3 regions of the Saccharopolyspora sp. ID03-671 genome follow, and region 1 is predicted to be linked to each of the others. Evidence: riboswitches for the same ligand, from Rfam matches in the RefSeq annotation. Region 1 holds a riboswitch; each other region holds the start of a gene.
The links. A riboswitch is a leader RNA that binds a small molecule or an ion and turns the genes downstream of it on or off. The one in region 1 is predicted to bind cobalamin.
Positions count from the first base shown of each region.

Region 2: linked by a shared signal. The riboswitch ahead of cobN (cobaltochelatase subunit CobN) and the one ahead of REH65_RS01065 (ABC transporter substrate-binding protein) in region 1 are both predicted to bind cobalamin.
Region 3: linked by a shared signal. The riboswitch ahead of REH65_RS23295 (HoxN/HupN/NixA family nickel/cobalt transporter) and the one ahead of REH65_RS01065 (ABC transporter substrate-binding protein) in region 1 are both predicted to bind cobalamin.

Region 1 covers NZ_CP134054.1:215,589-225,362, reverse strand. Annotated here, with positions in the region: gene REH65_RS01085 (MFS transporter) at 1-575, shown strand, start outside; gene REH65_RS01080 (MSMEG_1061 family FMN-dependent PPOX-type flavoprotein) at 696-1,301, opposite strand; gene REH65_RS01075 (iron-siderophore ABC transporter substrate-binding protein) at 1,331-2,332, opposite strand; gene REH65_RS01070 (SDR family NAD(P)-dependent oxidoreductase) at 2,539-3,309, shown strand; cobalamin riboswitch at 3,323-3,501, shown strand; gene REH65_RS01065 (ABC transporter substrate-binding protein) at 3,566-4,555, shown strand; gene REH65_RS01060 (iron ABC transporter permease) at 4,552-5,574, shown strand; gene REH65_RS01055 (Gfo/Idh/MocA family protein) at 5,617-6,624, shown strand; gene REH65_RS01050 (amino acid permease) at 6,796-8,304, shown strand; gene REH65_RS01045 (hypothetical protein) at 8,437-9,774, shown strand, end outside.
Region 2 covers NZ_CP134054.1:4,994,547-5,004,320, reverse strand. Annotated here, with positions in the region: gene REH65_RS23195 (LysR substrate-binding domain-containing protein) at 1-269, shown strand, start outside; gene REH65_RS23190 (S1 family peptidase) at 286-1,089, opposite strand; gene cobN (cobaltochelatase subunit CobN) at 1,333-5,010, opposite strand; cobalamin riboswitch at 5,036-5,224, opposite strand; gene REH65_RS23180 (D-isomer specific 2-hydroxyacid dehydrogenase family protein) at 5,274-6,185, opposite strand; gene REH65_RS23175 (bifunctional 4-hydroxy-2-oxoglutarate aldolase/2-dehydro-3-deoxy-phosphogluconate aldolase) at 6,408-7,001, opposite strand; gene REH65_RS23170 (sugar kinase) at 7,005-7,973, opposite strand; gene REH65_RS23165 (YbhB/YbcL family Raf kinase inhibitor-like protein) at 8,167-8,712, shown strand; gene REH65_RS23160 (VanZ family protein) at 8,833-9,774, shown strand, end outside.
Region 3 covers NZ_CP134054.1:5,017,202-5,026,975, forward strand. Annotated here, with positions in the region: gene REH65_RS23250 (cobalt-precorrin-5B (C(1))-methyltransferase) at 1-655, shown strand, start outside; gene cbiE (precorrin-6y C5,15-methyltransferase (decarboxylating) subunit CbiE) at 640-1,839, shown strand; gene REH65_RS23260 (cobalamin biosynthesis protein) at 2,025-2,834, shown strand; gene cobJ (precorrin-3B C(17)-methyltransferase) at 2,849-3,778, shown strand; gene REH65_RS23270 (DUF362 domain-containing protein) at 3,768-3,950, shown strand; gene REH65_RS23275 (aminotransferase class I/II-fold pyridoxal phosphate-dependent enzyme) at 3,990-5,414, shown strand; gene REH65_RS23280 (DMT family transporter) at 5,393-6,280, opposite strand; gene REH65_RS23285 (LysR substrate-binding domain-containing protein) at 6,373-7,227, shown strand; gene REH65_RS23290 (DUF1876 domain-containing protein) at 7,502-7,771, opposite strand; cobalamin riboswitch at 7,953-8,077, shown strand; gene REH65_RS23295 (HoxN/HupN/NixA family nickel/cobalt transporter) at 8,175-9,209, shown strand; gene REH65_RS23300 (precorrin-8X methylmutase) at 9,225-9,774, shown strand, end outside.

The DNA of each region.
Region 1 (9,774 bases):
ACCGGGGCGACCGGCGGCTGCTGCGCATCCACGCCGTCTCGATCGCGCTGACCGTGCCGCAGCAGACGGCCTGGACGTACATGCTCGTCTGGCTGATCGCCACGCAGCACTGGAGCACCGCGGCCGCCAGCGCGCTGGTCGGCGCCTCGCAGCTGTGCAGCGCGCTGAGCCGGGTCGGCGCCGGGATCTGGTCGGACCGGATCGGCAGCCGGTTGCGGCCGATCCGCTACTTCGCCTTCGGCTCGGCGATCGCGATGGGCGGGCTGGCCGCCCTGTCGGGCACTCCCCTGGCCCTGACCTTCATGGTCGTGGCCTCGATCGTCGCGGTCGCCCACAACGGGCTGGCCTTCACCGCGGTCGCCGAGATCGCGGGCCCGCACTGGAGCGGCCGCGCCATGGGCGCCCAGAACACCGGCCAATCACTCACGGCCACCGCCGTCCCGCCGATCATGGGCGCGGTCATCGCCGCCGCCGGCTACCCGATCGCCTTCGCCATCGCCGGCTGCTGCGCCCTGCTCGCAGTCCCGGTGGTCCCCACCGCACCACCCCGCTCCCCCGAACGAGTCACCACATAACCCCCTCACCTGCGAATTTCCCCACCCCGTGTCGAAAACCCCGGTTTTCACGCGTCAAAAACCGCTGTTTTCGTCGCGTGAAAACCGGGGTTTTCGACATGACGCGCCCTGCGGAGCGCGTCAGGGGGTGGTCCGGGGTGGGTCGGTCTTGAGGGCCTGTTGGGATTCGAAGAGGGCCATGACGCCCGGGTGGTCGCCCTCCGGCCAGGTGTGGGGGCGCCAGAGGCCGGACTTGAGGAGGGCCCGGCCGCAGTGGACGAACAGCTCCTCGACCGTGACCACGACCGCCAGCTCCGGGGGTGTGCCCTTGACGGCGAGGTCGGCCATGAAGGGGGCCGAGCGGACGACGGTGGCGGTGCCGTTGACGCGCAGCACGTGGGTGACGCCGGGGATCATGAACAGCATCCCCACCTGCGGGTTCTCCAAGATGTTGTGCAGCCCGTCCACCCGGCGGTTGCCGGGACGCTCGGCGTAGGCCAGCGTCTTGCCGTCGTCGAAGACGACGACGCTGCGGGCGGTGTCACCGCGCGGCGAGACGTCGAGCCTGCCGTCGGCGCCGGTGGTGGCCACGAGGAACAGCCGCGACCGCTCGATGAAGCCGCGGCTGACGCCGTCGATCCCGGAGACCACCTTCTCGGCGATCTCCGGGTGCGGCGGTTCGACGATCTCGCGGAGCTGCGCCGCCGAGGTGACGTGCTCGGCCTCGGCCGGGTCCCACGAGGTCACGCGTCGTTCTCCTTGCCGGTCGGGGTCGATCAGCCCTGCTTGGCCTGCTCGATGAGCGGGACGACCTTGTCGACCGCGTAGGACATGCCCGCCGCGGTCCCCGCCGAGAACGCCTGGGTGGCCTGCTCGTCGTGCAGCACCACCGAGCGGCCTTCGCGGACCGAGGGCACCTGCTGGAACATCTGGTCGCGGTCGATCTCGGAGGCGGCCAGCCCGATCGGGAACATCACGGTCAGGTCGGCGTTGAACAGGTCCATCCGCTCCGGGGAGACGCTGACGAAGAAGTTGCTCCCGGCCACCTGCTGCACGGCGGGCGACTGGCGGAAGCCCAGCCGCTCCATGAACTCCAGCCGGGACCCGCCGTTGACGTAGGCGCCGTAGGAGCCGACCATCTTGGCGCCGACCGCGACGGTCTTGCCCGCCCACTGCGGGTGCGCGGCGGCGGCCTGCTGGAACTTGCCCTCGAGGTCGGCCTTCTGCTGCGCGGCCTCCGCCTGCTTGCCCAGCGCCTTGCCGACCATGTCGAGCTGCTGGTCCCAGGTGGTCAGGTAGGACTCGCCGCCGCCCTCGGGGATGCTCACCACCGGCACGCCGAGCCGGTTGAGCAGGTTGTAGCGCTCCTTGTCGCCGCTGGCGCGGGTGTCGAGGATGAGGTCGGGCTGCAGGGCCGCGACGCTCTCCATGTCGACCTCCATCGTGCCGAGCATCTTCGGCGGCGTGGTGTAGCGCTTGTCGGCGGGGATCCACGGCGGGACGCCGTCCCCGCCGACGGGCAGCCAGTCGGCGGCGCCGACCGGTTGCACTCCCAGGCTCAGCGCCGTTTCGGCGTCGCCCCAGCCGAGCGCGACGACGCGCTGGGGACGCTCGGGGACGGTGACGTCACCGAACGCGGTCTTGATGGTGACCGGGAACTGACCGTCGGCCGATCCGGCCGCGGGCTGCTCCCCCTCGGGACCGGCTGCGCCGCAACCGGTCAGGGCGATTCCCAGCAGGACCGTCATGATCAGTCCCAGGGTCCGCATCCAGCGCATGTCCACACCTCACTCGTACTTAGGTGCGCCTAACTTAACCAACCCTCAGTGCGGCGTCCAGGGCGGGCCCTACCGAGCGTCACCGACCTTCGTCACATTCGTCCGAACTGGACGGCCGGCGAACTGGATAGCCGGGGGCATGAGCAACTTCACGCGCGCTCGCGCGTTGAGCTTCACGACGGTCGGGAGCTGCGGAAGGACGCGAGATGGACAGGCTCAACGGCAAGCGCGTGCTCGTCACGGGCGGAGCGTCGGGGATCGGGCGGGCCAGCGTGCTGCGGCTGCTCGACGAGGGTGCCCGGGTGCTCACCACCGACATCGACGAAGCCGGGCTGAAGGAGACCGCCCGGCTCGCCGCCGAGGCCGGGACCTGCGACCGGCTGGGCACGCTGCCGCTGGACATCGCCGCCGAGGACGCCGTGGACTTCACCGTCCCCGCCTGCGCCGAGCAGCTCGGCGGGCTGGACGTGCTGGTCAACGCGGCCGGAACGCTGCACACGGCGCGCACGCACGAGTGCTCGCTGGAGCTGTGGAACCGGATCCTGGCCGTCAACCTCACCGGCACGTTCCTGGTCACCCGAGCCGCGTTACCGGCGCTGCTGGCAACCGGCAACGGCGTGGTGATCAACTTCAGCTCGACGTCGGCGAACTTCGCCCACCCGTACATGGCGGCCTACGCGGCCAGCAAGGGCGGCATCCAGTCCTTCACCCACGCGATCGCCCTGGAGTACGCCAAGCAGGGCCTGCGCGCGGTGTCGCTGGTCCCGGGCGGGATCCGCAGCGGCATCACCGAGACCACCGCCGACAAGCTGCCCGCCGACACCGACTGGGACCTGTTCACCAAGCTCTCCCCCGCCCTGGGCAGCGGCTTCGCCCCGCCGGAGCACGTCGCAGGCGTGGTGGCGATGCTCGCCTCCGACGACGGCGCCTTCATCACCGGCACCGAGATCCGCGTCGACGGCGGCACCCACCAGTAGGCGACCAACCCGTTAGACTCGATCTCGAGCCGGTCGCCACATGTGGCCGTGAGGGAATCCGGTCGGAAGCCGGAGCTGACGCGCAGCGGTAGGGGTGACGGGCGAACCCGAGCCACTGGATCACGGATCCGGGAAGGCGGTTCGCCCGGCGGAGCCCGAGCCCGAAGACCTGCCGGCTCCCCGGAGCCGCACCCGGTTCCGGGAATCGGCCGACCGGGTCTCGCGCATGGGCCCGGGGTGAGGATTTCCGCACGACGTGTTCCGACTCTGGACGCGCACGAGCTCGATGCTGCTCTGCGCCGCCGCTCTCGCCGCCTGCTCCGCACCTGCTACGGAGTCCGCTCCGCCGCGGGTGACGATCCCCAACTGCGACACCGAGGTCGCGGTGTCCGAACCGCCGAAGCGGGCGGTGAGCCTGAACCAGTCGACCACCGAGATCATGCTCTCGCTCGGCCTGGCCGACCGGATGGTGGGCACCGCGACCTGGACCGACCCGGTCGACCCGGCGCTGGCCGCCGACAACGCCCGGGTGCCCAGGCTCTCCGACAACAACCCGTCGTTCGAGTCGGTGCTGGCCACCGAACCGGACGCGGTGCTGGGCGCTTACCGAGCGGTGTTCACCGACGAGGGCGTGGCCTCCCGCGAGCGCTTCGCCGAGCTCGGCGTTCCGACCTACCTCTCGCCCTCCAACTGCCTGCCGGAGGAGGCGCCGCTGGGCGAGCCGGTCGAGCTCGACGACATCTACCGCGAGGTCCGCGAGATCGCGGCGATCTTCGACGTCACCGATCGGGGCGAGGCGCTGGTGGCGCAGCTGCAGCAGCGGGTCGCCGCCGCGCGGGCCAAAGCCGTTGCCGCGCAGGACACTTCGGTGCTGTTCTGGTTCGCCCGCACCGAATCCCCCTACGTGGCGGGCTCCACCGGTTCACCGGCGATCATGACCCGCGCACTGGGGGTGCGCAACGCCTACGACGACGTGACCTCGATGTGGCCGCAGGTGTCGTGGGAGGACGTGCTCGCCCGCGACCCCGACCTGCTGGTGCTGGGCGATCTCACCCGCGACGGCGAAGGCGATTCCCTCGCGGCCAAGCAGGAGTTCCTGCGCACCGACCCGGCGATGTCGCGGCTGCCCGCGGTGGCCGCCGGCGACTGGATGCCGATGACCGGCACCGAGATGAACATCAGCCTGCGCACCATCACCGGCATCGAGCGGCTGGCCGACCGGCTCGCCGAGCTGGAGCGCAGGTGAGGACCGGACGGGTGCGCGCTCCGCTGATCGTGCTGGCCGGGATCCCGGCGCTGCTGCTGTCGATCGCGGTGGCGGTCACCCTCGGTCCGGCGCCCCTCTCGGTCACCGACGTGGCCGGGGTCGTGGGCGCGCGGCTCGGTCTCGGCGAGACCGACGTCTCGCGGATCGGGCAGGGCATCGTGTGGCAGCTGCGATTGCCCCGCGCGGTGCTGGCCGCGATCTGCGGCGCCGGTCTCGGGATGTGCGGGGCGGTGCTCCAGTCGTTGCTGCGCAACCCGCTGGCCGACCCGTTCCTGCTGGGCGTGTCGGCCGGGGCCTCGACCGGCGCGGTGCTGGTGGTGATCCTCGGGCTCGGCGCGGGCGCGATCGGGCTCACCGCCGGCGCCTTCGCCGGGGCGCTGGTGGCGTTCGCGCTGGTGCTGACCCTCGGCTCGCTGGCGGGCGGCACCACCACGCACCTGGTGCTGGCGGGAGTGGCCGGGACGCAGCTGTTCTCGGCGCTCACCTCGTTCGTGGTGATCACCTCCGCCGACGCCGAGCAGACCCGGGGAGTGCTGTTCTGGCTGCTGGGCTCGCTGTCCGGCGCGCGCTGGAACGACGTCGCGGTCTCGGGCGCCGTGTGCGCGGTGTGCCTGCTGGTGTGCCTGGCGCGCGCAGGTGCGCTGGACGCCTTCGCGCTGGGCCACGACACGGCGGCCGCGCTGGGCGTCAACGTCGCCCGATTGCGGATCGTGCTGCTGGTGGTCACCGCCCTGCTGGCCGCCACGCTGGTGGCCGCGGCCGGGGCGATCGGGTTCGTCGGCCTGGTCCTGCCGCAGGCCGCCAAGCTCGTCGTGGGACCGCGCCACCGCGCGTTGCTGCCGGTCACGGCCGTGCTGGGCGCGATCCTGCTGGTGTGGGTCGACGTGCTCGCGACGACCGTCGCCGCGCCGCAGGAGGTTCCGGTCGGGGTGATGACCGCGCTGGTCGGCGTCCCGGCTTTCGCGATCCTGCTCGCCCGGCGCGGCCGAACCTCGTGACCATCCCGCGCGACGCCACCCTCTTCCCCTAGGCTGCGGTTGATGGAGGCGAACAGAGTGCGATGGGGCGTGCTCGGCTGCTCCGCGATCGCCGAGCGGCGGGCCCTTCCCGCGCTGCACGACACCGACGGTTCCGAGATCACCGGCGTGGCCAGCCGCACCGCGGCCCGCGCGGAGCGCTTCGCCGCCGAGCACGGCGGCACCGCGATGACCTACGAGCAGCTGATCGACTCCCCCGACGTGGACGCGATCTACCTGTCGCTGCCGAACTCGCTGCACTTCGACTGGACGAAGCGCGCGCTGCACGCAGGGAAGCACGTGCTGTGCGAGAAGCCGATGACGGTCTCGGCCGAGCGCACCGACGAGCTGGTGGCGCTGGCCGCCGAGCGCGGCCTGGTGCTGCGGGAGAACTTCGCGTTCCTGCACCACCCGCAGCACGACGTGGTGCGCGAGCTCGTCGCGCGCGGACGCCTGGGCCGCCTGCGCACCTTCAGCTCGGCGTTCGGCATCCCGTCGCCGAAGCCCGGCGACATCCGCTACGACCCCGCGCTGGGTGCCGGGAGCCTGCTCGACGTCGGCGTGTACCCGATCCGGGCGGCGCAGCTGATGCTCGGCGACGGGCTCACCGTCGCGGGTGCGACGCTGCGGGTGGATTCCGAGACCGGTGTGGACATGGCCGGGCACGCGCTGCTGGTGTCGGAGAACGGCGTGTTCGCCGACCTGGAGTTCGGTTTCCAGCACAGCTACCGCTCGCGCTACGCGCTGTGGGGCGACGCGGCCCGGCTGAGCCTGGAGCGCGCGTTCACCCCGCCCGCCGAGCACCGGCCGCTGCTGCGCCTGGACGAGCAGGACCACGCCGAGGAGTTCGTGCTCGACGCCTCGCACCAGTTCCGCGACTCGCTGGCGTCCTTCGCCGCCGCCGTCCGCGACGGGCGCTCGGCGGAGGACGAGCGGCCGTGGTTGCGGGCCGCGCGCGAGACGGCGCGGCTGGTCGAGGCCGTGCAGGGCGTGGCGGTGCGGGTCAAGCAGCGGGGCGCGATCCCGTCCTGAGTGGACCGAAAAATCGCCCAAAGCGGGTGAACCTCACACTCTTTCGCCGCGTGAGTGGTTGAACCGGTCACGTAGCTACAACTGTCCTGGGCACGACCTCGACACCCCGCGAGCCCCCTGCTTACGGTTCGTCCCCACCGTGTCACCTTGGCCGTTCTAGGAGGATGGACAGTGCCTCGTACCGGGCTGCTGCGGACCAAGTCCGTGGAGCAATCGCGCGCCGACACCGATGAACCGGACACCCGGCTGCGCAAGAACCTGTCTGCTTTCGACCTCGTGATGTTCGGTGTGGCCGTCACCATCGGCGCCGGCATCTTCACCATGACCGCTCGGACCGCCGGGAACATCGCCGGTCCCGGTGTGGCTCTGTCGTTCGTGATCTCGGCGGTCGCGTGCGGGCTCGCCGCGCTGTGCTACGCGGAGTTCGCTTCCACCGTGCCCGTCGCGGGCAGCGCTTACACCTACTCGTACGCGACCTTCGGCGAGTTCGTCGCCTGGATCCTCGGGTGGGACCTGCTGCTGGAGCTGGCGCTGGGCTCGGCCGTCGTTGCCAAGGGCTGGTCGGAGTACCTGCAGGAAGCCCTCGGCCTGCTGGGAATCCAGGCGAAGACCACGGTGCCGCTGGCCGGGTTCGACTTCGACTGGGGCGCGGTGGTGCTCACCCTCGCGCTCACCGTCGTCCTGGCCGTGGGCATCAAGCTCTCCGCACGGGTCACGCAGGTCATCACCCTGGTCAAGATCGCCGTCGTGCTGCTGGTGATCTTCGCCGGGCTGCGCTGGATCGACACGGCGAACTACCGCCCGTTCATCCCGGAACCCACCGGCGGCGGTTCCGGTGGCGGCGGACTGGATCAGTCGCTGTTCTCGCTGATCCTGGGCGGCTCGACGAGCAACTTCGGCGTGTTCGGCATCTTCGCCGGTGCGGCCATCGTCTTCTTCGCCTTCATCGGGTTCGACGTCGTTGCCACCACGGCCGAGGAGACCCGCAATCCGCAGCGCGACATGCCGCGCGGCATCATGGGCTCGCTGGCCATCGTGACCGTGCTCTACGTCGCCGTGGCCCTGGTCGTGACCGGCATGGTGTCCTACAAGGAGCTGGCCACCAAGCCCGACGGGACCAAGGCCACCCTCGCCACCGCGTTCACCCACCACGGGCAGACCTGGACGGCGAGCTTCATCATCATCGGCGCGCTGGCCGGTCTGACCACCGTGGTCATGGTGCTGATGCTGGGTCAGATCCGCGTGCTGTTCGCGATGGGCCGCGACGGCCTGATCCCGCGCGCGCTCGCCAAGACCGCTCCGGCGACGGGCACGCCGGTGCGCGCCACCGTCCTGGTCGGCATCTTCGTCGTCATCGCCTCCGGTTTCTTCCCGGCCAGCAAGCTGGAGGAGATGGTCAACGTCGGCACGCTGGCGGCGTTCATCATGGTCTCGGTGGGTGTGGTCATCCTGCGCAAGACCAGGCCCGACCTGCCGCGATCGTTCCGCACCCCGCTGGTGCCGCTGGTCCCGATCCTCGCGGTGCTCGCGTGCCTGTGGGTGATGGTCAACCTGACCGCGATGACCTGGGTCCGGTTCCTGATCTGGATGGCCGTCGGCCTGGTGCTCTACTTCGCCTACGGCTACCGGAAATCCCGGATGGCCGAGGCGGAGCGGGCGCAGGCCGCGGAAATCGCCTAGCAGCGCGAACGGCAGCGGGCGCCCTCATCGCGGTGGGGGCGCCCGCTCGCGTTCGGCCGGTGGTCGCTCGGACGGCGAACCTCCGCTTGATACCTTGGTTAAGTCACCCGACTTAACCCGAGGAGCTGCATCGTGCCCACGCGTTCCGCCGGTTTCGGCGCCCCGAGCAGTGAGCGGTGGCGGATGCGCAGGCTCAACGAGCCGAGCCCGCTGTGGGGTTCCAACGGCCTCACCTTCGGCCCCGACGGGCGGCTGTACGTCGCGCAGTTCCTGGCCGGGCAGATCAGCGCCGTCGACGTCACCACCGGTGCGGTGGAGGTCGTCGTCCCGCCGGACGGGCCCGTGCAGGGGCCCGACGACCTGGCCTTCGGCTCCGACGGGTCGATGTACATCGCCGACATCACCCCGCAGCGGGTGTGGCGGCGTTCGCCGGACGGCGAGTTCACGCTGCTGTCGGAGGAGATCCTGGTGCCCAACGGCATCACCTGCGTCGGCGATCGGTTGTTCGTCAACGAGATGCGCCCCGGCGGGCGGGTCGTGGAGCTGCTGCCCGACTCGGGCGAGACGATCGTGCTCGCCGAAGGGCTGGCGATGGGCAACGCGATGCAGCAGGGCCCGGACGGCTCGCTGTACTACCCGCACATGATGACCGGGCAGGTCTGGCGCGTCTCCCCCGACGGCGGTGCGCCGCAGGAGGTCGCCGACGACGTGCACGAGCCGGTCGCGGTGCGCTTCGACCACGACGGCGCGCTGATCGTGCTCTCGCGAGGCGTCGAGGGGATCGTGACCCGCATCGATCCCGACACCGGGCGGCGCGGCATCATCGAGACCGGTGTGGCCGGGATGGACAACGCGGCGTTCGACCGGGAGAACCGGATGCTGGTGTCGAGCTTCGGCAGCGGCGGCGTCACCCAGGTCGACGCCCTGGGCACCCGGACCGTCGTCGGTCGCGGCTTGCACGGCCCGTTCGGGGTGACCGCCGACGAGGCGGGCCGGGTCTACGCGGGCGACCACTTCCGCCTGGCCGACGGGGATCTGGTGACCGGCGACCTGATCCAGCCCGTCACCGGCGGCGCGCATCACGGCGTCGCCGCGGCCGGCGGGCTCGTGCACGTCACGTCGATGCACGGCGACGTCCGCACCTTCGACCCCGCGACCCGCGAGGTCCGGCTGCGCGCCAAGGGACTGTCCGAGCCGACGGGCATCGCCGCGACCGATGACGGGCTGCTCGTGGCCGAGTCCGGTGCGGGCCGCGTGATCCACCTCGACGCCGACGACGCGCTCACCGTCATCGCCGAACTCCCCCACCCCGTCGACATCGCGGTCGACGCGGACGGCCACCGCTACGCCTCCGACGACGCCCTGGGCGCGGTCATCCGGCTCGACGACTCCGAGTCCATCGTGGACGGACTCGACCAGCCCCAAGGCATCGCCCTCCTCGAAGACACTCTCTACGTCGTCGAGGTCGGC
Region 2 (9,774 bases), 2.3 Mb from region 1:
CGCGCCGCGGTCGGGACGACGCCGTCACCCCGCACGAGGTGCTGGCCACCGCGGCCGCCGGGCGCGGGGCGGGGTCTGCGCTGGAGTCCTTCGAGCGCTTCTACCCGTGGCCCGGCACCCGGTGCGTGCCGGTGGCCGACGCGCCGTGGGAGCACAGCGTGCTGGTCAGCCGCGCCGGTGACCCGGACCCGCAGGTCCGGGCCTTCCGGACGCTGGCCGCCGGCCTGGCCCGGGAACTCGGCCCCGGACTGCGGCTGACCCCGGCTTGATCAGCACGACCGGTGGTCAGCGCTGCGCCGTGAGCTGGGCCTGGATGTCCGGCTGGTAGGCGGCGGTGCGGGTGTAGATGCCCGGGCTTCCCGGCCGGGCGCAGCCGTTGCCGGTGGAGACGATGCCGACGAGCTTGCCGTCGACCACCAGCGGGCCGCCGGAGTCGCCCTGGCAGCTGTCCACGCCGCCTTCGGGGAACCCGGCGCAGACCATCGCCTTCGGGTCGTACTGCTCGTAAGCCTTCTTGCAGTCGGCGTCCGAGGTCAGCGGCACCTCGGCCTTCTGCAGGGTCTCGGAGGCGTCGCCGCCCTCGGAGGTGGCGCCCCAGCCGAGCACGGCGGCCATCTTGCCCGGCTCGTAGGCGGCGGTGTCCTCCGGCGTGGCGACCGGCAGCGGGGCCTGGGGCAGTTCCTGGTCGAGGGTCAGCACCGCGACGTCGGAGCCGGTGTTGGCGTCCTGGTAGCCGGGGTGCACCCAGATGTCGGTGACCGCGGCTTCGACGCCCTCGGTGGTGGACTTGTCCTCGCGGCCCGCGACGACCTTGACCGCCGTGGGCTGCTCGCCCTCGACGCAGTGAGCGGCGGTGATGACCTTGTTGGCCGCGCCGATCGTGCCGCCGCAGAACTGGTTGCCCTGGTTGTCGGCCAGGAAGACCACCCACGGGTGGTCGGCGATCGGGGCCTGCTGCCCGCCGACGATCGGCGGTGCGGCCGCGCCCTGCTCGGAGGCGTGCGCGCTGGTCGTCAGCAGCCCGCCGAGCAGGCTCATCGCCGCGAGCGTTCCGGCCGCCGCCCGCGCCCCGAATTTCGTGTCCGACATGGTTCGTCTCCTCCCCCGGAGCCTCCCCGGCGGCCGTCCGACCGCCGCTCCGGCTCGTCCAAAGTGTCCACGAGTAAGAGGAGATGAACCCCCTGTCAGATACACCTCGACCGTGAGCGCAACACGAACGAGTGGAATTCTGCGGTACTTTCCACCCGAACGGCCCACCGCATCAGTCCACTGTGGAGAGACAGGAGAAGGTACATTCCGCCCGGGACCGGCACCCCGGTCCCGGGCGGACGATCAGTCCTCCAACTGGCCTTCCAGCTCCAGGTACACCGACCGCAGGTCGTCGAGGACCTGCTCGTCCGGCTCGGCCCACAGCCCCCGGTCGGCGGCCTCCAGCAGGCGCTCGGTCATGCCGCGCAGCGCCCACGGGTTGGAGTTGCGCAGGAACTGCTGCACCTGCTCGTCGAAGACGTAGGACTCGGCCAGCTTGGTGTACATCCAGTCGTCGACGACCCCGGCGGTGGCGTCGAAGCCGAACAGGTAGTCCACGGTCGCCGCGAGCTCGAACGCGCCCTTGTAGCCGTGGCGCTGCATCGCCGAGATCCACTTCGGGTTGACCACCCGGGCCCGGAAGACCCGCTTGGTCTCCTCGCCCAGCGTCCGCGTCTTGACCGCGTGCGGCACCGCCGAGTCACCCACGTAGGCGGCCGGGTTCTGCCCGGACAGCGAGCGCACCATCGCGACCATGCCGCCGTGGTACTGGAAGTAGTCGTCGGAGTCGGCGATGTCGTGCTCGCGGGTGTCGACGTTCTTGGCCGCCACCTGGATGCGCTTGAACGCCGTCTCCATGTCGCCGCGCGCCTCGCGCCCGTCCAGGCCCCGCCCGTAGGCGTAGCCGCCCCAGGTCGCGTAGACCTCGGCGAGGTCGGCGTCGCTGCGCCAGTTGCGGGCGTCGATCAGCGGCAGCAGACCGGCACCGTAGGCGCCCGGCTTCGAGCCGAAGATGCGGGTGGAGGCCCGGCGGTCGTCGCCGTGCTCCGCCCTGTCGGCGCGGTAGTGGGCGGCGACGTAGTTGTCCTCGTCGGGCTCGTCGAGGACGGCCACGGTCTGCACCGCGTCGTCGATCAGCGACACCACGTGCGGGAACGCGTCGCGGAAGAAGCCGGAGATGCGCACCACCACGTCGATGCGCGGGCGCCCCAGCTCGGCGACCGGGACGACCTCGAAGCCGGTGACCCGGCGGGACGCGTCGTCCCACTTCGGGCGGCAGCCCAGCAGCCACAGGATCTCGGCGATGTCGTCGCCCTGGGTCCGCATCGCCGAGGTGCCCCACACGGTCAGGCCGACCGAGCGCGGGTTCTCCCCGGTGTCGGCGACGTGCCGGGCGATCAGCGACTCGGCCAGCGCGGAGCCGACGTCGAAGGCGTTGCGGGACGGGATCGCCTTGGGGTCCACCGAGTAGAAGTTGCGGCCGGTCGGCAGCACCGAGATCAGACCGCGGGTCGGCGACCCGGACGGCCCGGCGGGCACGAAACCGCCGTCGAGCGCGTGCAGCACGTTGTCGACCTCGTCGGTGGTGCGCGCCAGCCGCGGCACCAGCTCGGCGCAGGCGAACCGCAGGATGCGGCCGACGTCGGCGATCTCGGCGCCGATCACGCCGGTGACGACCTCCTCGGCCCGCTCGGCGTCCCAGCCGGTGTCGGCGAGCGCCTCGACGAGCCTGCGCGCCAACGACTCCAGCAGGTCCACCGCGTCCGACGCCGAGGCCGACGGGCCCTCGACGAGCTTCGTCAGCTCGGCCGGGACGTCCGCGCGCGCACCGGGTTCGGCCAGCAGCGCCTGCTCGTCGAGTCCGAAGTGGACCGACAGCGCGGAGCGCAGGCCGGGCAGCGCGCCGACCGTGCCGCCGAAGACCTGCTTGGCGCGCAGGATCGCCAGCACGTCGTTGACCAGCTCCTCGTCGCGCGGCGCACGGCCGAGGATGTGCAGGCCGTCGCGGATCTGCACGTCCTTGATCTCGCACAGGTAGCCGTCGACGTGCATCACGAAGTCGTCGAAGGACTCCTCGTCCGGCTGACCCTCCTGGTGCAGGTCGTGGTGCAGCTCGGCGTGGGTGATCAGCTCCCAGATCTGGTTGCGCAGCGCCGGCTTCTTCTCCGGGTCCAGGTCTGTGACCAGGGCGTACTCGTCGAGCAGCTGCTCCAGCTTGGCGATGTCGCCGTAGGCGTCTGCGCGCGCCATCGGCGGGATCATGTGGTCGACCACGGTCGCGTGGCCGCGCCGCTTGGCCTGCGTGCCCTCGCCCGGGTCGTTGACGATGAACGGGTAGACGAACGGCATGTCGCCCAGCACCGCGTCCGGCGCGCAGTCCGCGGCCAGGCCCAGCCCCTTGCCGGGCAGCCACTCCAGGGTGCCGTGCTTGCCGAGGTGGATCACCGCGTCGGCGCCGAACTCCTCGTCCAGCCAGCGGTAGGCGGCCAGGTACTGGTGCGACGGCGGCAGGTCCGGGTCGTGGTAGATCGCGATCGGGTTCTCGCCGAACCCGCGCGGCGGCTGAATCAGGATCACCACGTTGCCGAAGCGCAGCGCGGCGACGTAGAGGTAGCCCTCGTCGTCGACGTAGAGGCTGCCGGGCGGGGCGCCCCAGTGCTCGGTCATCGACGCGCGCAGCTCCTCGGGCAGCGCGTCGAACCACTCGCGGTAGCGCGGCGCCGGGACGCGGATCGCGGCCTCGGCCATCTGCTCCTCGGTCAGCCACTCCACGTCGTGCCCACCTGCGGAGATGAGCCGGTGGATGAGGGTGTCGCCGTCCAGGCCGGCCACGTCCAGCCCGCCGAGGTCGTAGCCCGCGGCCTCCAGCGCGCGCAGCAGCACCACCGCGGAGGCCGGGGTGTCCAGGCCGACGGCGTTGCCGACGCGGGAGTGCTTGGTCGGGTAGGACGAGAGCACGACGCCGAGGCGCTTGGCGGAATTGTCGACGTGCCTCAGCCGCGCCAGCGACACCGCGGTGGAGGCCACCCGCGCCGCGCGCTCGGCGTCGGCGACGTAGACCGGGATGCCCTCCGGGCCCTCCTCCTTGAAGGAGAACGGGACGCTGATCAACCGGCCGTCGAACTCCGGCACCGCGACCTGCATCGCGGCGTCCATCGGCGACAGCGCGGCGTCGCTGTCGGCCCACACCGCGCGGCTGGTCGTCAGGCACAGGCCCTGCAGCACCGGGATGTCGAGCTCGGCCAGCGCACCCGCGTCCCAGGAGTCCTCGTCGCCGCCCGCGCTGGCGTCGGCGGCCACGGCACCGCCCGCGGCCAGGACGGTGGCGATCAGGGTGTCGCAGCCGGCCAGCAGCTCGCGCAGACCGGCGGCGTCGGACAGGCCGCGCAGCGAACCGCAGAACACCGGCACGACGTTGGCCCCGGCGGCTTCGACCTGGTCGGCGAGGGTGTCGACGAAGGCGGTGTTGCCCGACAGGGCGTGCGCCCGGTAGAAGACCACGCCGATCGTGGGCTTCGACGGGTCGTGGGCGCGCTCGCCGTGCAGCCCGAACTCGGGCATCGACTGCGGCTCGGTGAACCCGGTGCCGGTCAGCAGCACCGTGTCGGACAGGAAGTTCGCCAGCTGCGCGAGGTTCTCCGGACCGCCTTCGACCAGGTAAGCCAGGGCCTGGGTGGACACACCGGCGGGCACCGTGGACAGCGTCATCAGCTCGGCGTCCGGGGTCGCCTCACCGCCCAGCGCCACGGTCGGGAGGCCGGAGGCCAGCACGGCGTCCAGGCCCTCCTCCCAGGCGCGACGGCCGCCGAGCAGGCGCACGACCACGACGTCGACGCCGTCGAGCAGCGCGGGAACGTCCTCGGCGGCCACCCGGGAGGGGTTGGCGACGCGGTAGTCGGCCTCGGCGGCGCGGGCGGCCAGCAGGTCGGTGTCCGCAGTGGACAGCAGCAGAACTCGGGCGTCGCGGGCAGGCTCGCTCACGGTGATCCTCTCTCGGGGTGCGCGCCCCGGCGGGGGTCACGGCGGCAGGAGTTCCTGGCTCCCGGATCCTCGCGGGGTCCCCGCCTTCCAGCCTGTCAGGGCCGTGGCTGCCAGGGGCCCGCTCCCCGGTCACAGTGGCGCGACCGCCCCGGCCTCACACCGGGTTCCTCCACGTCACCGCCGTACTGGCGAAGCCATCCTATCGATCGAGAGACCCCTCACCACCCACCGCGCGATTTCGCGAGAAAGATCTCGTTCCCCGCTCAGTACCCGGCGGTCACGTCGACCAGCCCGAGGAGGGGCTGACCTGCGATGTGGCGGCGGACGTTCTCCTCGACGCGGCGTGCCAGGGCCGGCATCTGCAGGTGCGGCGGGTTGGCCGTGTGCGGGGAGATCAGCGCGCGCGGGTGGCCGAACAGCGGGTGGCCGTCGGGCAGCGGCTCCGGATCGGTGACGTCGAGCGCGGCACCGCCGATGCGGCCCGCGTCCAGAGCCTCGACCAGCGCGTCGGTGTCGACCAGGGAGCCGCGCGCGATGTTGATCAGCCACGCGTCGGACTTCATGGTCTCCAGCGCGGCGGCGTCGACGAGCTTCGAGGTGGCCGAGGTCGCCGGGGCCGCGACCACGACGAAGTCCGAATTGGCGAGCAGCTCCCGCATCCCGTCGGCGTCGTCGGCGGGCCAGGTCCGCTCGGCGCCCAGCACCGGCTTGCCGGAGCGGTTCACCGCCAGCACCCGCACCTGGAAGGGACGGAGCATCTCGATCAGCGCCTTGCCGATGCCACCGGCACCGATGATGCCGACGGTCGATCCGGTGAGGCTGCGCATTCCCTCGGGACGCTGCCAGGTGGTGGCCCGCGCCATCGCGGCGAGCTGCCGCGCGCCGGACAGCATCAGGCCGAGGGTGTGCTCGGCGACGGTCTGGGCGAAGGTGCCCGCGGCGGAGGTGAAGGTCAGGTCCTCGCGCAGCACCCCGGAGGCCACCCAGGACTCGATGCCCGCCGAGGGCAGCTGCACCCACTCCAGCCCCGGGCGGTCGTACTCGGCGAACCGGTTCGGCTCGGCACCGAACCACACCAGCGCGTTCGCGTCCTCGGCGGAGCTCAGCTCGGCCCCCGCCGCCACCACGGCGGCCTCCAGATCGGGCTGCGACACCGGACCAACGTGGACCTTCACGACTTCTCCTCCATCACACGACGTTCCCGAGACCCCACCACGACCGGGTTGTGGGGACGGTTCTCATGAAAACCTCCCCTCACCCAGACACCGGGAGGTTTTCATGAAAACTTCCCCCACCACGCGACGAGACCCTCCGTGAGGTGGGAGAACGTCACCAGGTGTTCCCCACACCACGTCGAACTCATCCGGGGTTGGGGGAGGTTTTCATGAAAACTTCCCCTACCTCTCGATGAGGTCGGCGAGGGCGGGGAGTTGGGTTTCATCTTCCAGGGCCGAGCCGACTGCGACGACGTCGGCTCCCGCCGCCAGGAACTCGGGGGCGTTGCGGGCGTTCATGCCGCCGGTGGCGACCACGCGCAGCGCGGGGAACGGGCCCTTCATCGCGCGGAACCAGCTGCTGCCCAGCTCGGCGGCGGGGAACGCCTTGACCCAGCTCAACCCGAGGCGCAGCGCCTGCTGGATCTCGCTGGGGGTGGCGACGCCGGGCACGTGCGGCAGGTCGAGTTCGGCGCTGAGCCGCACGATCTCGGCGTCGAGCCCGGGCGCGATGGTGAAGGCCGCACCCAGGTCGCGGGCGGTGCGCAGCTGCTCGGGGGTGACGATGGTGCCCGCGCCGACCGGGCGGCCGCGCTCGGCTCCGGCGCGCACGGCGGCGGCCAGCGACGGTTCGGCCTTCGGCGTCTCGATCGGCACCTCGACGGCGTCGATGCCCAGGTCCCAGGCGCGTTCGGCGAGTTCGACCGTCCGCTGCGGGTCCATGCCGCGCAGGATCGCCATCACCGGCCGGGCGAAGAGGTCTTCCAGGAAGGGCACTTCTCACTCGCTCCCGTCGAATCGCAGTGCGCCCCAGCGCTGTTCGTCGAGCCCCAGCCAGCGCTCCAGCGACTCGGCGTCCGGCGCGGCGGCGTGGTCCTCGGTGCTGCGCAGGCTGTGCGCGGCCAGCAGGTGGCCGCGGCGCAGGCAGCGCTGGTCGTCCTCGCCGCGCAGCACGCCGGAGAGGAACCCGGCGGCGAAGGCGTCCCCGGCTCCGACCGGTTCGACGACCTCGACGGTCGGCGCGGGCACGGCGGTGTTGCGCTCGCCGAGCGCGTAGGCCGCCTCGGCACCGTCCTTGACCACGACCGTGACCGGTCCGTCGAGGAGTTCCCGCACGTCATCGGCGGTCTTCACGCCCCACAGGGCGGCGGCCTCGTCGAGGCCGACGAAGACCACGTCGGCGAGCTGGGCGAGCTCGGCGAGGACCGGGGCGGCCCGGCGAGCCGACCACAGCGCGGGCCGGTGGTTGACGTCGAAGGAGATCGGGGCGCGGCGCGGCCGGGTCAGCAACCGCCGGATCAGCCGGTCGCAGCCCTCCGACAGGGCCGGGGTGATGCCGCTGATGTGCAGGACGCGCGCGGCGTCGACGACTTCGTCGGCGAGGAAGTCCTCATCCATCGTGGAGGCGGCCGAACCCGCGCGGTAGTAGTGCACGCGGGTTCCCTCGGGCCGGGGGTCCTTGAAGTAGACGCCGGTGGGCGCGTCGGCGCGCACCTCGACCAGGCCGGTGTCGACTCCGGCGGCGGCGATCGAGGCGACCAGGCGGCGTCCGAGCGGGTCGTCGCCGACGCGGCCGGCCCACTGCGCGCGGTGCCCGAGCGAGGCCAGGTGCACGGCCACGTTGGACTCGGCGCCCCCGGCGGAGAGCGTGAAGGAGGGGGCTCGTTCGAGCGGCGCCGGGGCGGCCGGAGCGACCAGCGACATCGTCTCGCCCAGGCACAACACCTCGGCCTCGTTGCCCGGCTGCACCACGTGTCCTCCCGTTCATCACTGGGTCGGGCGACAGCTTAGCGACACCGCGATGCAGGATGCACACTCCCCATTGCGCATCGCGCAACGAAGCCGATAGATCCGGCGCGCTCGGCCCGCGTGGGTTCTCCTAGGCTGGGCCCGGTGATCGCCGACGATCACCCCCTAGCCACAGGAAAAGGAGGATGCTCGCATGAGTCTGGAGCGCCCGATCGATCCTGATCCGTACTCGTTCCTGCCCGCGGTTCCCGAGTTCACCGTCACCTCCAGCGACGTGGCCGACGGCCGGGCGATGTCCAAGGCCCAGGCCTTCGACGGCATGGGAGCGGACGGTCAGAACCTCTCGCCGCAGCTGAGCTGGTCGGGGTTCCCGGAGACCGCGAAGAGCTTCGTGGTCACCTGCTTCGACCCGGACGCGCCGATCCCGGGCGGTTTCTGGCACTGGATCCTGGTCGACGTCCCGGCCGACGTCACCGAGCTGGCCACCGACGCGGGCAACCGCAGCGGCCAGAACATCCCGGCCGGTTCGTTCCACGTCTCCAACGACATGGGCGAGCGCGCCTTCGGCGGTGCCGCTCCGCCGCCCGGTGACCGGCCGCACCGCTACTACTTCGTGGTGCACGCGGTCGACACCGACAAGCTGGGCGTGGACGAGAACGCCTCGGCGGCGGTGGTCAGCTTCAACCTGGCCTTCCACACCGTCGGTCGCGCCGTCATCACCCCCACCTACCAGCACTGAGGCCGGTCCTCGTCGAGCCCGCCCGGAACGCTCCGGGCGGGCTCGACGTCGTTTTCACCCGTTCGAGATGTATTTCCGGAGGGGGTTCGCGCCTCTTTACAAGTGGGGGAGGTGCGAGAGATGAGTCTGCTGCCGGGGTCCGCCGCCGTCGTGATCGCGACCGGTGTCGCCGCGCTGCTGTTCCCGTCGTTCGTCGCCGGTCAGCACCGGCGGCACGGCGAGCTGCGCGCGGGAGAGGCCGTGCTGCGCTTCGCCGCGCTGCTCTACGCGATCGCGCTGGCCTGCTACGTGCTGCCGCCTGCGGGGACGACCTGCTTCGCGGCGCAGCTGCGACCGCTGGCGAGGCTGTCCAGCGCGGTCGGGTTAGGGCAGTTCGCCTGCAACGTCGCGCTGTTCGTCCCGCTGGGCGCTCTGCTGCGGCGGGCACCACCGGTGGCGGTGCTGGCCGGGGCGGGCCTGTCGGTGTTCATCGAGGTCACCCAGCTGACCGGGTTGTGGTTCCGCTTCCCGTGCCCGGTGCGGGTGTTCGACGTCGACGACGTCCTCGCCAACACCCTCGGCGCGGTGCTCGGCGGCCTGCTGGTCCCGCTGCTGCCTCGGCCCTCCCCCGTCACCGGACCGGCCGGTGCGCCACGTCCGGTGACGGCCGGTCGACGGCTGCTGGGGATGAGCTGCGACGGCCTCCTGCTGTGGTGGCTGGGCGCGGTCTGCGCGACCGCGACCGGTGCCGTGCTGCGCTGGTCCGGGGTCGTGGCCACGCCGCTGCTGCAGGTGGGCGCGACCTGGCTCGCCCCCGCGCTGATCCTGCTGGTCGCGAGCCTGCGCGCGGACGGCACACCAGGTCAGCGGCTCGTGCTGCTGCGCGCCCGAGCGCCGAACCGGTGGTCGGTGGTGCTGCGCTGGGCGCTGGGGACCGGTGGCCTCGCGCTGCTGCAGGCGGGCTGCGAGCTGGTGCGCGGTGCGCCCGGCGCAGCGCTCGGCGTGCTGTGGTGCGCCGGGCACGCTCTCGGCGCGCTCCGGAACCAGCGCGGAATCACAGATCCGCGCGGAATCACCGGCAGG
Region 3 (9,774 bases), 2.3 Mb from region 1:
CTACAAGACCACCAACCGGCGGCTGGGCATCTTCGGCGGCATCTCGATCCTCGGCACCACCGGCATCGTCCGGCCGTTCTCCACCGCGTCGTGGCGCTCCAGCGTCGAGCAGGCCGTGTCGGTGCTGTCCGCGCAGCGGGGCCGGGTGGCCGTGCTGTCCACCGGCGGGCGCACCGAGCGGGTCGCGATGCGGCTGCTGCCCGACGAACCCGAGGTCGCCTTCATCGAGGTCGGCGACTTCACCGGCGCCGCCGTGCGCCGGGCGGTGGAGCACGGGCTGGAGGAGGTCGTGTTCGTCGGCATGATCGGCAAGCTCACCAAGCTCGCCTCCGGCGTGGTGATGACGCACTACACGCGGTCCAAGGTGGACACCGGTCTGCTCGGTCGGCTGACGGCGGAGTTCGGCGGCAGCGAGCAGGACGTCGCCGAGGTCAGCGAGGCCGCCACGGCCCGCCGCGCGTACGAGGTGTGGCAGCGCGGTGACTTCTTCTCGGCGTGTGCGCACCGGTTGTGCGAGCTGGTGGCAGCAGTATTGGAGCGGTTCAGCGAGGAGTGCGGTCGCAGGCTGCGTGTTCGGGTCGCCATGGTCGACTTCGAGGGTGAGCACGTGGTCGCGGCCACCGAGGCGAGGTGGGTGACGTGGCAGTCACGGTGATCGGGGTCGACGGGGCAGCGCTGCCGCCGGGTGGCGCGGAGGTCCTGGAGCAGGCGCGGCTGGTCGTGGGAGGCAAGCGGCACCTGGACGCGCACGCGCCCGAGCACGCGAAGCGGCTCGAACTCGGACCGCTGGAACCGGCGCTCAACGCGCTGTCCTCGCTCTCCGGCGACGAGCAGGGCGTGGTGCTGGCCTCCGGTGACCCGGGCTTCTTCGGCGCGGTGCGCGCGCTGCGCGAGCGCGGCGTCCGGTGCGCGGTGCTGCCCGCGACGTCCAGCGTGCAGCGGCTGATGGCGCGCGCGGGCCGGTCCTGGGACGACGTCGTGGTGGTCAGCGCGCACGGGCGCGACCTGGGCGCGGCGATCAACGTCTGCCGGGCGCGCCCGGCGGTGGCGGTGCTGACCGCGCCGAAGTCGGGTCCGGCGCAGATCGCGTCCGGGCTGGCGGGCTGGCGGCGCACCATGATCGTCGGCGAGGACCTGGGCGGGCCGAACGAGTCGGTGGTGACCATCGACCCGGCCGACGCGGCCAAGCGCACCTGGTTCGAGCCGAACGTGGTGCTGTGCCTGGCCGATGCCGACGAGGTGCCGCAGCGCGGCTGGATGGCCGGTGGCGAGCCGGTCCCGCCCGCGACCGGGTGGGCCCTGTCGGAGGACGAGTTCTCGCACCGCGACGGCATGATCACCAAGGCCGAGGTGCGCGCCGTGGCGCTGGCCCGGCTGGCCCCGCGCCCGGGCGTGCTGGTCTGGGACGTCGGTGCGGGCTCGGGTTCGGTGGCCGTGGAGTGCGCCCGGATGGGCGCGGCGACCATCGCCATCGAGTCCGACGAGGCGCAGGTGGTCCGGATGGTCACCAACGCCGCGGGGCACGGCGTGGACGTGCGGATCGAGGAGGGCAAGGCGCCGCAGGCGCTGCGCGAGCTGCCCAAGCCGGACGCGATCTTCGTGGGTGGCGGCGGCAACGAGGTCGTCACCGCCTGCGCCCACGCGGGAGCGTCGCGCGTCGTGGTGGCCCTGGCGGCCCTGGACCGGGTCGGCCCGTCCCGGGAGACGCTGCGCTCGGCGGGCTACGCGGTCGAGGGCGTCCAGCTCGCGTCCTCCCGCCTCGCGGAACTCCCGGACGGCTCCTCCCGCCTGGAAGCCGCCAACCCCGTGGTCCTCCTCACAGGCACCAAGAAGCCCTGACCTCCGTCCGGGGAGCGGGGTTCCGCGCGGGCCTCGGTCGCCAGGGGACGGTTTTAGTGAGAACTGTCCGGGCAAAACGGGTATTGATCATGGGCAGTTCTGGCGAAAACTGCCCCCGGCTCGGAGTGTCGTAGGGTGTTTTCACCCGATCCGGGGAACGAGACGAACGAGGTAGGGGAGTAGCAGTGATCGGTCTGTTCGCGGTGACCGCGGCGGGACGGCGGGCGGCCGCCGAACTCGCCGGACGGCTGGGGCCGGAAGCCCTGGTCGCCGACGGTCCGATCGGACCGGCCGTCCGCCGGCTCTGGGACCACCTCGACGCGGCGGTGTTCTTCCTCGCCAGCGGCGCCACGATCCGCCTGGTCGCGCCGCTGCTGCAGGACAAGCACACCGACCCGGGCATCGTCAGCGTCGACGAGGCGCAGCGCTTCGCCATCGCCCTGGCCGGCGGCCACGGCGGCGGTGCGAACGAGCTGGCGGAGCAGGTCGCCGAGGTCTTCGGCTGCACCCCGGTCATCACCACCGCCACCGACTCCACCGGCACGACCGCGCTCGACGAGCTCGTCGACCAGCTCGACGCGACCGTCGACGGCGACCTGCCGTCCTGCGGGGTGGCGATCCTCGACGGCGAGCCGGTCCGGCTGGTCAACCCGCACGGCTTCCCGCTGCCCGCCTTGCCGTCCAACGTCGCCGCCGACGTGGCGAACCCGGCGTGGACGGTGGTGATCGACGACCGCCGCCCGGTCGAGGACGAGGAGCGCACGCTGCGCCTCATCCCGCGCACCCTGGTCGTCGGCGTCGGGTCCGCGCGCGGCGTCTCGCGCACCGCGGTCACCGAGACCATCGCCCGGCTCGACAGCGAGCACGGGCTGGACCCGCGCGCCATCCGCGCCTTCGCCAGCGTCGACCTCAAGGCGGACGAGGCCGGCATCCTCGACGCCGTGCAGGACCTGGGCTTCGGCACTCCGGTGAGGGCGAGGAGCTGTCGCTGCTGACCTACTCCGCCGACGTGCTGGCCGGGGTCGAGGTGCCGAACCCGAGCGAGGTGGTGCGCAGCGAGGTCGGCACGCCCAGCGTCGCCGAGGCCTCCGCGCTGCACGCGGCCGACGAGCTCGCCTACGGCGCCCCGGTCGAGCTGGTCGCCGACAAGATCAAGGGCGAGAACGTCACCGTCGCCGCGGCCCGCATCAGCCCGCGCGGCAGGCTCGCCATCGTCGGCATCGGGCCCGGCGCTCCCGACCTGCGCACCCCGCGCGCCGACGCCGAGCTGCGCCGCGCCTCGGTGGTCGTGGGCCTGGACCAGTACCTCGACCAGGTCCGGCACCTGCTTCGCCCCGGCACCGAGGAGCGCGCCACCGGCCTGGGCGCCGAGGAGGCGCGCGCGGCCGAGGCGGTGGAGCTCGCCAAGCAGGGTCGCGCGGTCGCGCTGATCGGCTCGGGCGACGCGGGCGTGTACGCGATGGCCAGCCCGGCGCTGGAGAAGGCCGACGTGGACATCGAGGTCGTCGGCGTTCCGGGCGTGACGGCGGCGCTGTCGGCGTCGTCGCTGCTGGGCGCTCCGCTCGGCCACGACCACGCCCTGATCAGCCTGTCCGACCTGCACACGCCGTGGGAGATGATCGAGCGCCGGGTGCGCGCCGCCGCCGAGGGCGACCTCGTGGTGTGCTTCTACAACCCGCGTTCGGTGCAGCGGCACTGGCAGCTCGGCCGGGCCCTGGAGATCCTCGCCGAGCACCGCCCGGCGACCACCCCGGTCGGCGCGGTCCGTCAGGCCAGCCGCGCGGACGAGAAGGTCTGGTGCGCCCCGATCGCCGAGTTCGACCCGGCCGAGGTGGACATGTTCACGACGGTCGTCGTCGGCTCCTCGCAGTCCACCGTGGTCGGTCGCCGGATGGTCACCCCGCGCGGCTACCGCTGGATGGCGGGCGATGTCCGTTGACCCGCTGACGATCACCGACGCCTGCACCGCCTGCGGCGCGTGCCTGCTCACCTGCCCGGAACACGCCCTCCGCCCGGCTCCGGGCCGCCCCCGGGTCGTCGCCGAAGCCTGCACGTCCTGCGGGGAATGCGTCGAGATCTGCCCCAGGGACGCCATCGACCTGCTGCGCTGAGCTCGTGCGGGGTGCGAGGGTGGTTCGGTGAGCGGGGAGATGTCGCCGGAGGAGTTCCGGCGTTGGGGCAAGCAGGTCGTGGATTGGATCGCGGACTACCGGGCGGGGATCGAGTCGTTCCCGGTGCGGTCGCAGGTGGGGCCGGGGGAGGTGCGGGCGAAGTTGCCCGCGCACCCGCCGGAGCGCGGTGAGGGGTTCGACCAGGTCCTCCGGGACCTCGACGAGATCCTCCTGCCGGGGGTGACGCACTGGCAGCACCCGGGGTTCTTCGCCTACTTCCCGTCGAACGCCACCGGTCCCTCCGTCCTCGGCGACCTGCTCTCCAGCGGTCTCGGCGTGCAGGGCATGGTGTGGGCGACCAGCCCGGCCTGCACCGAGCTGGAGACCGTCGTGATGGACTGGCTGGTCGAACTCCTCGGTCTGCCACCGCACTTCCGCACCGACGCGGCCGGGGGCGGGGTCATCCAGGACTCCGCGTCCAGCGCCGTGCTCGTGGCCTGCCTGGCGGCGCTGCAGCGGACCGGTGAGGACGTCGCGCGGCGCGGCATCACCCGCCGCCACGTCCTCTACGTCTCCGCGCACACCCACTCCTCGCTGGAGCGTGCCGCGCGGATGACCGGGATCGGGGCCGACAACGTGCGCGTGGTCGACACCGCCCCGGACTCGCTCGGCATGGACGTCCGCCACCTCGACGAGCTCATCGCCGCCGACCTCGAATCCGGTGCGGTGCCGACGGTGGTGTGCGCGACGATCGGCACCACCTCCACCACCGCGATCGACCCGGTGCGCGAGATCGGCGAGGTCTGCCGCAGGCGCGGGGTGTGGCTGCACGTCGACGCCGCCTACGCGGGCGTGGCGGCGGTGTGCCCGGAGCTGCGCTGGATCAACGACGGCGTCGCCGAGTTCGCCGACTCCTACTGCACCAACCCGCACAAGTGGCTGCTGACGAACTTCGACTGCAGCGCGCTGTGGCTGGCCGACCGGGCGCCGATGATCGAGGCGCTGTCGATCCTGCCGGAGTACCTGCGCAACGCGGCCAGCGAATCCGGCGAGGTGATCGACTACCGGGACTGGCAGGTGCCGCTAGGTCGCCGGTTCCGGTCCCTGAAGCTGTGGTCGGTGCTGCGCTGGTACGGCGCCGAAGGGCTGCGCGAGCACATCCGCGGCACCGTCGCGCTCGCCCAGGAGTTCGCCGGACGGGTGCGCGACGACCCCGATTTCGCGCTGCTGGAGCCGCATCCGCTCGGGCTGGTGTGCTTCCGGCCGCGCTACCCGGACCTGGCGGTCGAGGAGGCCAACGCGCGCACCCACCGGGTGATGGACGCGCTCAACGACTCCGGCGAGCTCTTCCTCACCCACACCAAGATCGACGGCCGGACGTGGCTGCGGCTGGCCATCGGCTCGCCCGCCACCGAGCGCAGGCACGTCGAAGCGGCCTGGGATCAGATCCGCCGCACCGCCTGAACCGGTGCGCGAGTGCCCAGCACGCACGCCGCGGTCGCCAGGGCGATGCCGAGAAGCACTGCGAGCGAAGGGGTTTCGCCGAGCACCGGCCAGGCGATCACGGCGGTCAGCGGCGGCACGGCGCTGAACAGGGCGCTGGCCCGCGCCGCCCCGCCGACCGCCACCGCCCGCAGGTAGCAGCTCACGCCCAGCACCGACCCCGTGATCACCAGCCACAGCACCGCGACCCCCGCCTGCGCCCACTCCGTCACGTGGCCGTCCTCGACGACCGCGATGGCGGCGATGACCAGTGCCCCGGCGATCGTCTGCACGGCGGCGCCGGAGCGGATGTCGATGCCGCCGCAGTAGCGCTGCTGGTAGAGGCCGCCGGCCGAGAAGCCGAGCAGCCCCAGCAGCGTCAGCAGGATCGCCGGGTTCCACTCGCCCTCGGCCGCCACCTGCCCGCCGAGGGTGACCAGCACCGCCAGCACGCCCAGCACGAGCCCGAGCAGCCGGGACCGGCTCAGCCGCTCGCGCAGCAGCAGCGCCGCCAGCGCGGCCGTGAGCACCGGGTTCATCGAGATCACCAGGGCCGTCACGGACGCGGGAACCCCGGCGGCCATGCCGCCGTAGCAGCCGCCGAACTGCGTGGCGTGCGTCAGAAGTCCCGCCACGGCGCTGTGCCCGATGGCCCCGCCGCTGGGCCACACGGCCCGTCCGACCAGCGCGATCGCCGACAGGATCGCCGCGGCCAGCGTCAGTCGGACGGCGGTGAGCAGGAACGGCGACGCGGCGGCCACGCCCAGCGCTCCGGTCGGGTAGCCGCTGGCCCAGAAGAAGACGATCGGGGCGGCCAGCGAGAGCGGTATCGACCGCGAGGTTTGCATGGCTAACAGAATCCGGCCTCGAACAGCTCGGCGTCCAACAACGATAAGCGATCGCGATCGATCGCGGATGCTGATCGGTCTAGGCTGGGCGCATGAGTGCAGTGCTCGACGTCGTCGCGCTGCGCAGCCTGGTGGCCGTCGCCGACTGCGGCGGGTTCCACCGGGCCGCGGCGGCGCTGTACCTGACGCAGTCCGCGATCAGCCAGCACCTGCGCAAGCTGGAGCGGACCCTGGACCGCAAGCTGGTCGTCCGCGAGGGCAGGCAGGCCCGCTTCACCGCCGAGGGCGAACTGCTGCTCGCCGAGGCCCGCCGCATCCTCGACGTGCACGACGACGCGGTGCGCAGGCTCGGCGCGGAGGGGCGCGGCACGCTCGTGTTCGGCTCCACCGAGCACGCCGCCGACCGCTTCCTGCCCGAGCTGGCCTCCGGGCTGCGCGCGGCGTTCCCGGACCGCGAGATCCGCTTCCGCCTCGACCGCACGGCCCGGCTGGCCGACTCCGTCGATCGCGGTGGCATCGACATCGCGCTGCTCATCGACGACACCGTCGACGAGCGCAGCTTCGACGCGGGCCGGTTCCGGCTGGAGTGGTTCTCCGCACCGGGCTGGGAGCCGCCGACCGAGGACCGGCCGCTGCCGATGGTGGTGTTCGACCAACCGTGCACCCTGCGCAGGCACGCGATCGCAGCGGTGGACGCGCTCGGCCGAGGCCCGGACCTGGTGTGCGAGGCCGCCGATCTCTCCGGCGTCCTCGCGGCGACCCGCGCGGGCCTCGGCGTCACGCTCCTGCCCTCGACGCGGACGCGGCCGGTCGGTCTGGTCGAGCGCCGCGACCTGCCTCGCCTCGACCCCGTCGAGCTGCGCGTCCGCGCCCGCCCGGGCCTGCTCCCGGACGTCCCCGCGGTCGCCGCCCGAGTCGTCCGCGACGTCCTCACGGCGGTCGCGTGATCACCCACTCGCGACAGTTCTCATGAAAACCGTCCGTTCCCAGGGTGGGGGAAGTTTTCATGAAAACTGTCATTTCCCCGAAGGGGATCGAGTGCCGGAAGGCCTCCGTTCACGAGGGAACAGGGAGGTTCTCATGAAAACCTCCCCCACTCCGAGAGGACGACGTTTTCATGAGAACTTCGACTCCCCCGAGGGGATCGTGGGGGTGTTCACCTCCAGGTGGTGGGGAGGTTTTCATGAAAACCTCCCGTTCTCGGTGGGGTGGGGTCCGGCCTCAGGCCGGGAGGTGGACCCGCCGGTGGAGGCGGTCCCCGATGTCGTCGGAGGCGTGGTCGAGGAGCTTGTGGCCGAGCTCGAACAGGGCGCGGGCGATGGCGATCTCGTCGCCGATCTGCGGTACCTCGGGATCGTCGGGGTGCCTGCGCGCCGTGCCGTGACCGTGCAGCGGCTGCCCGCTCGGCGTGGTGAGTCCGACGTCGGCCGTCGTCTTCGCTCCCGCCTCCACGACCTGCATGTTCAGCGTGATCGAGTGCGTCTCGTTCATGATGACCTCCTTGACGCGCGTCGAGCCGAGCAACGGGCTCACCCGACCGAGTACCCCGATCGAGCCGGTTGAAAGCGCCTTCGGTCGAAGGGTGCGGCCGACTAGATCACGCAACGTGATCGATTTCACCAGGTTTGACCTCGGACCGTAGATCAGGCAAGGATGACTGTCGCCGACAGTGCAGGAACCCGGTGCGAATCCGGGACGGTCCCGCCACTGTGACCGGGGAGTGGTCCCCACCCATCGCCACGGCTGCCACCAGCTGGAAGGCGGGGGAACCACGCCGATCCGGGAGTCAGGACACTGCGCGCCGGCCCCGTGCCGCGAACCCGCGGCGCGCGGCCACCGAACCCCGGGCGGGAGAACCCAGGAGGTCGGAGATCCCATGAGTCGGGATGCCGAAGTGAGCCGGCGCACCGCCGGCTGGGGCGCACGCGAGCGCCGGAAATCAGCGGCCCTGCTGGCCGCCATCGGAGCACTGCACCTCGCGGGCTGGGGTGCCTACCTGCTGCACGAACAGGCGTTCAGCGCCGCCGGGGGCCTCGCCGCCGCCGGCACCACCGCCTACCTGCTAGGCCTGCGGCACGGCTTCGACGCCGACCACGTCGCCGTCATCGACGACGCCACCCGGCTGCTCATGCAGCGCGGCAGGCGCCCGGTGTCCACCGGCATGTGGTTCGCCCTCGGCCACGCCAGCGTCGTGCTGCTGCTGGCCTGCGCCGTCGCCTTCATCGCCGGACCCGCCGCCCAGCAGTGGGCCGAGCAGACCGGCGTGCGGATGGCCACCTTCGTCCACCTGATCGTCGTCATCGTGCTGACCGCCCTCGCGGTGCTCAACGGACTCGTGCTGCGCGACGCCTGGCGGCTGCTGCGCCGCGCCCGCAGCGGCGCCGTCGACGAGGACGAGGTCGAACTCGTCCTGGGACGGCGCGGACTGCTCGCGCGCGTGCTGCGCGGCCGAATGCAGGGCGTCGCCCGCTCCTGGCACCTGTTCGGCATCGGCCTGCTGTTCGGCCTCGGGATGCAGACCGCCACCGAGATCACCGTGCTGGCGATGGTCACCCCGGGTGCGAACCTCTCGGCCATCGCCGTGCTGAGCCTCCCGCTGCTGTTCGCCGCCGGGATGTGCACTGTCGACAGCGTGGACGGAATGCTGATGTCCCGCGCCTACACCTGGTCGCTGGCCCGCCCGCTGCGGCGGCTGTGGGTGAACGTCACCACCACCGCGCTGACCGTCGGGCTCGCCGCCCTGGTCGCCTTCGTCGTCCTCTGCGGCCTGCTGGCCGACCTGGGCGTGGACTTCTTGAGCGGGATCGCGGCCATCTCGGACCAGTTCGAGCTGCTCGGCTACCTGACCTTGGCGCTGTTCCTGCTGGTCTGGGGCGGTGCGGCGATGTGGTGGCGGTTCACCGCACGAAAAAGCGCGGAAATCGGATAGGGAACAGGGAAGACCATGAGGCGCGCAGTCCATCCGATCGAGACCGAGTCCTACCGGATCATGCGGTCCCGAGCCGACTTCGACCGGTTCGCACCGCTGACCCGCGCGGTCGTCGAACGCGTCGTGCACACCACCGCCGACCCCAGCTGGACCGGTGAGGTCGTCGCCGACGAGGACGCCCTGCGGCAGGGCCGCGAGGCCCTGCTCTCCGGCGCGCCGCTGATCACCGACGTGCGCATGGTCGCCTCCGGCGTCACCGCCCGCGAGGTCACCATCGGACTGGACTTCCCGGGCGTTGCCGACCTGGCCGCGTCCGACGGGCTCACCCGCTCCGCGGCCGGGATGCGGCTGGCCACCCGGGAGCACCCGCGCGGCGCGGTGTGGGCGGTCGGCAACGCACCCACCGCGCTCACCGAGCTCCTCCGGCTCGCCGACCACGGCGAGCTGGAACCGGCGCTGATCATCGGCGTGCCCGTCGGGTTCGTCGGCGCCGTCGACAGCAAGGCCGCTCTGCGGCGCAGCGGCCTGCCGGCCGTGAGCACCCTGACCGAACGCGGTGGCGCGG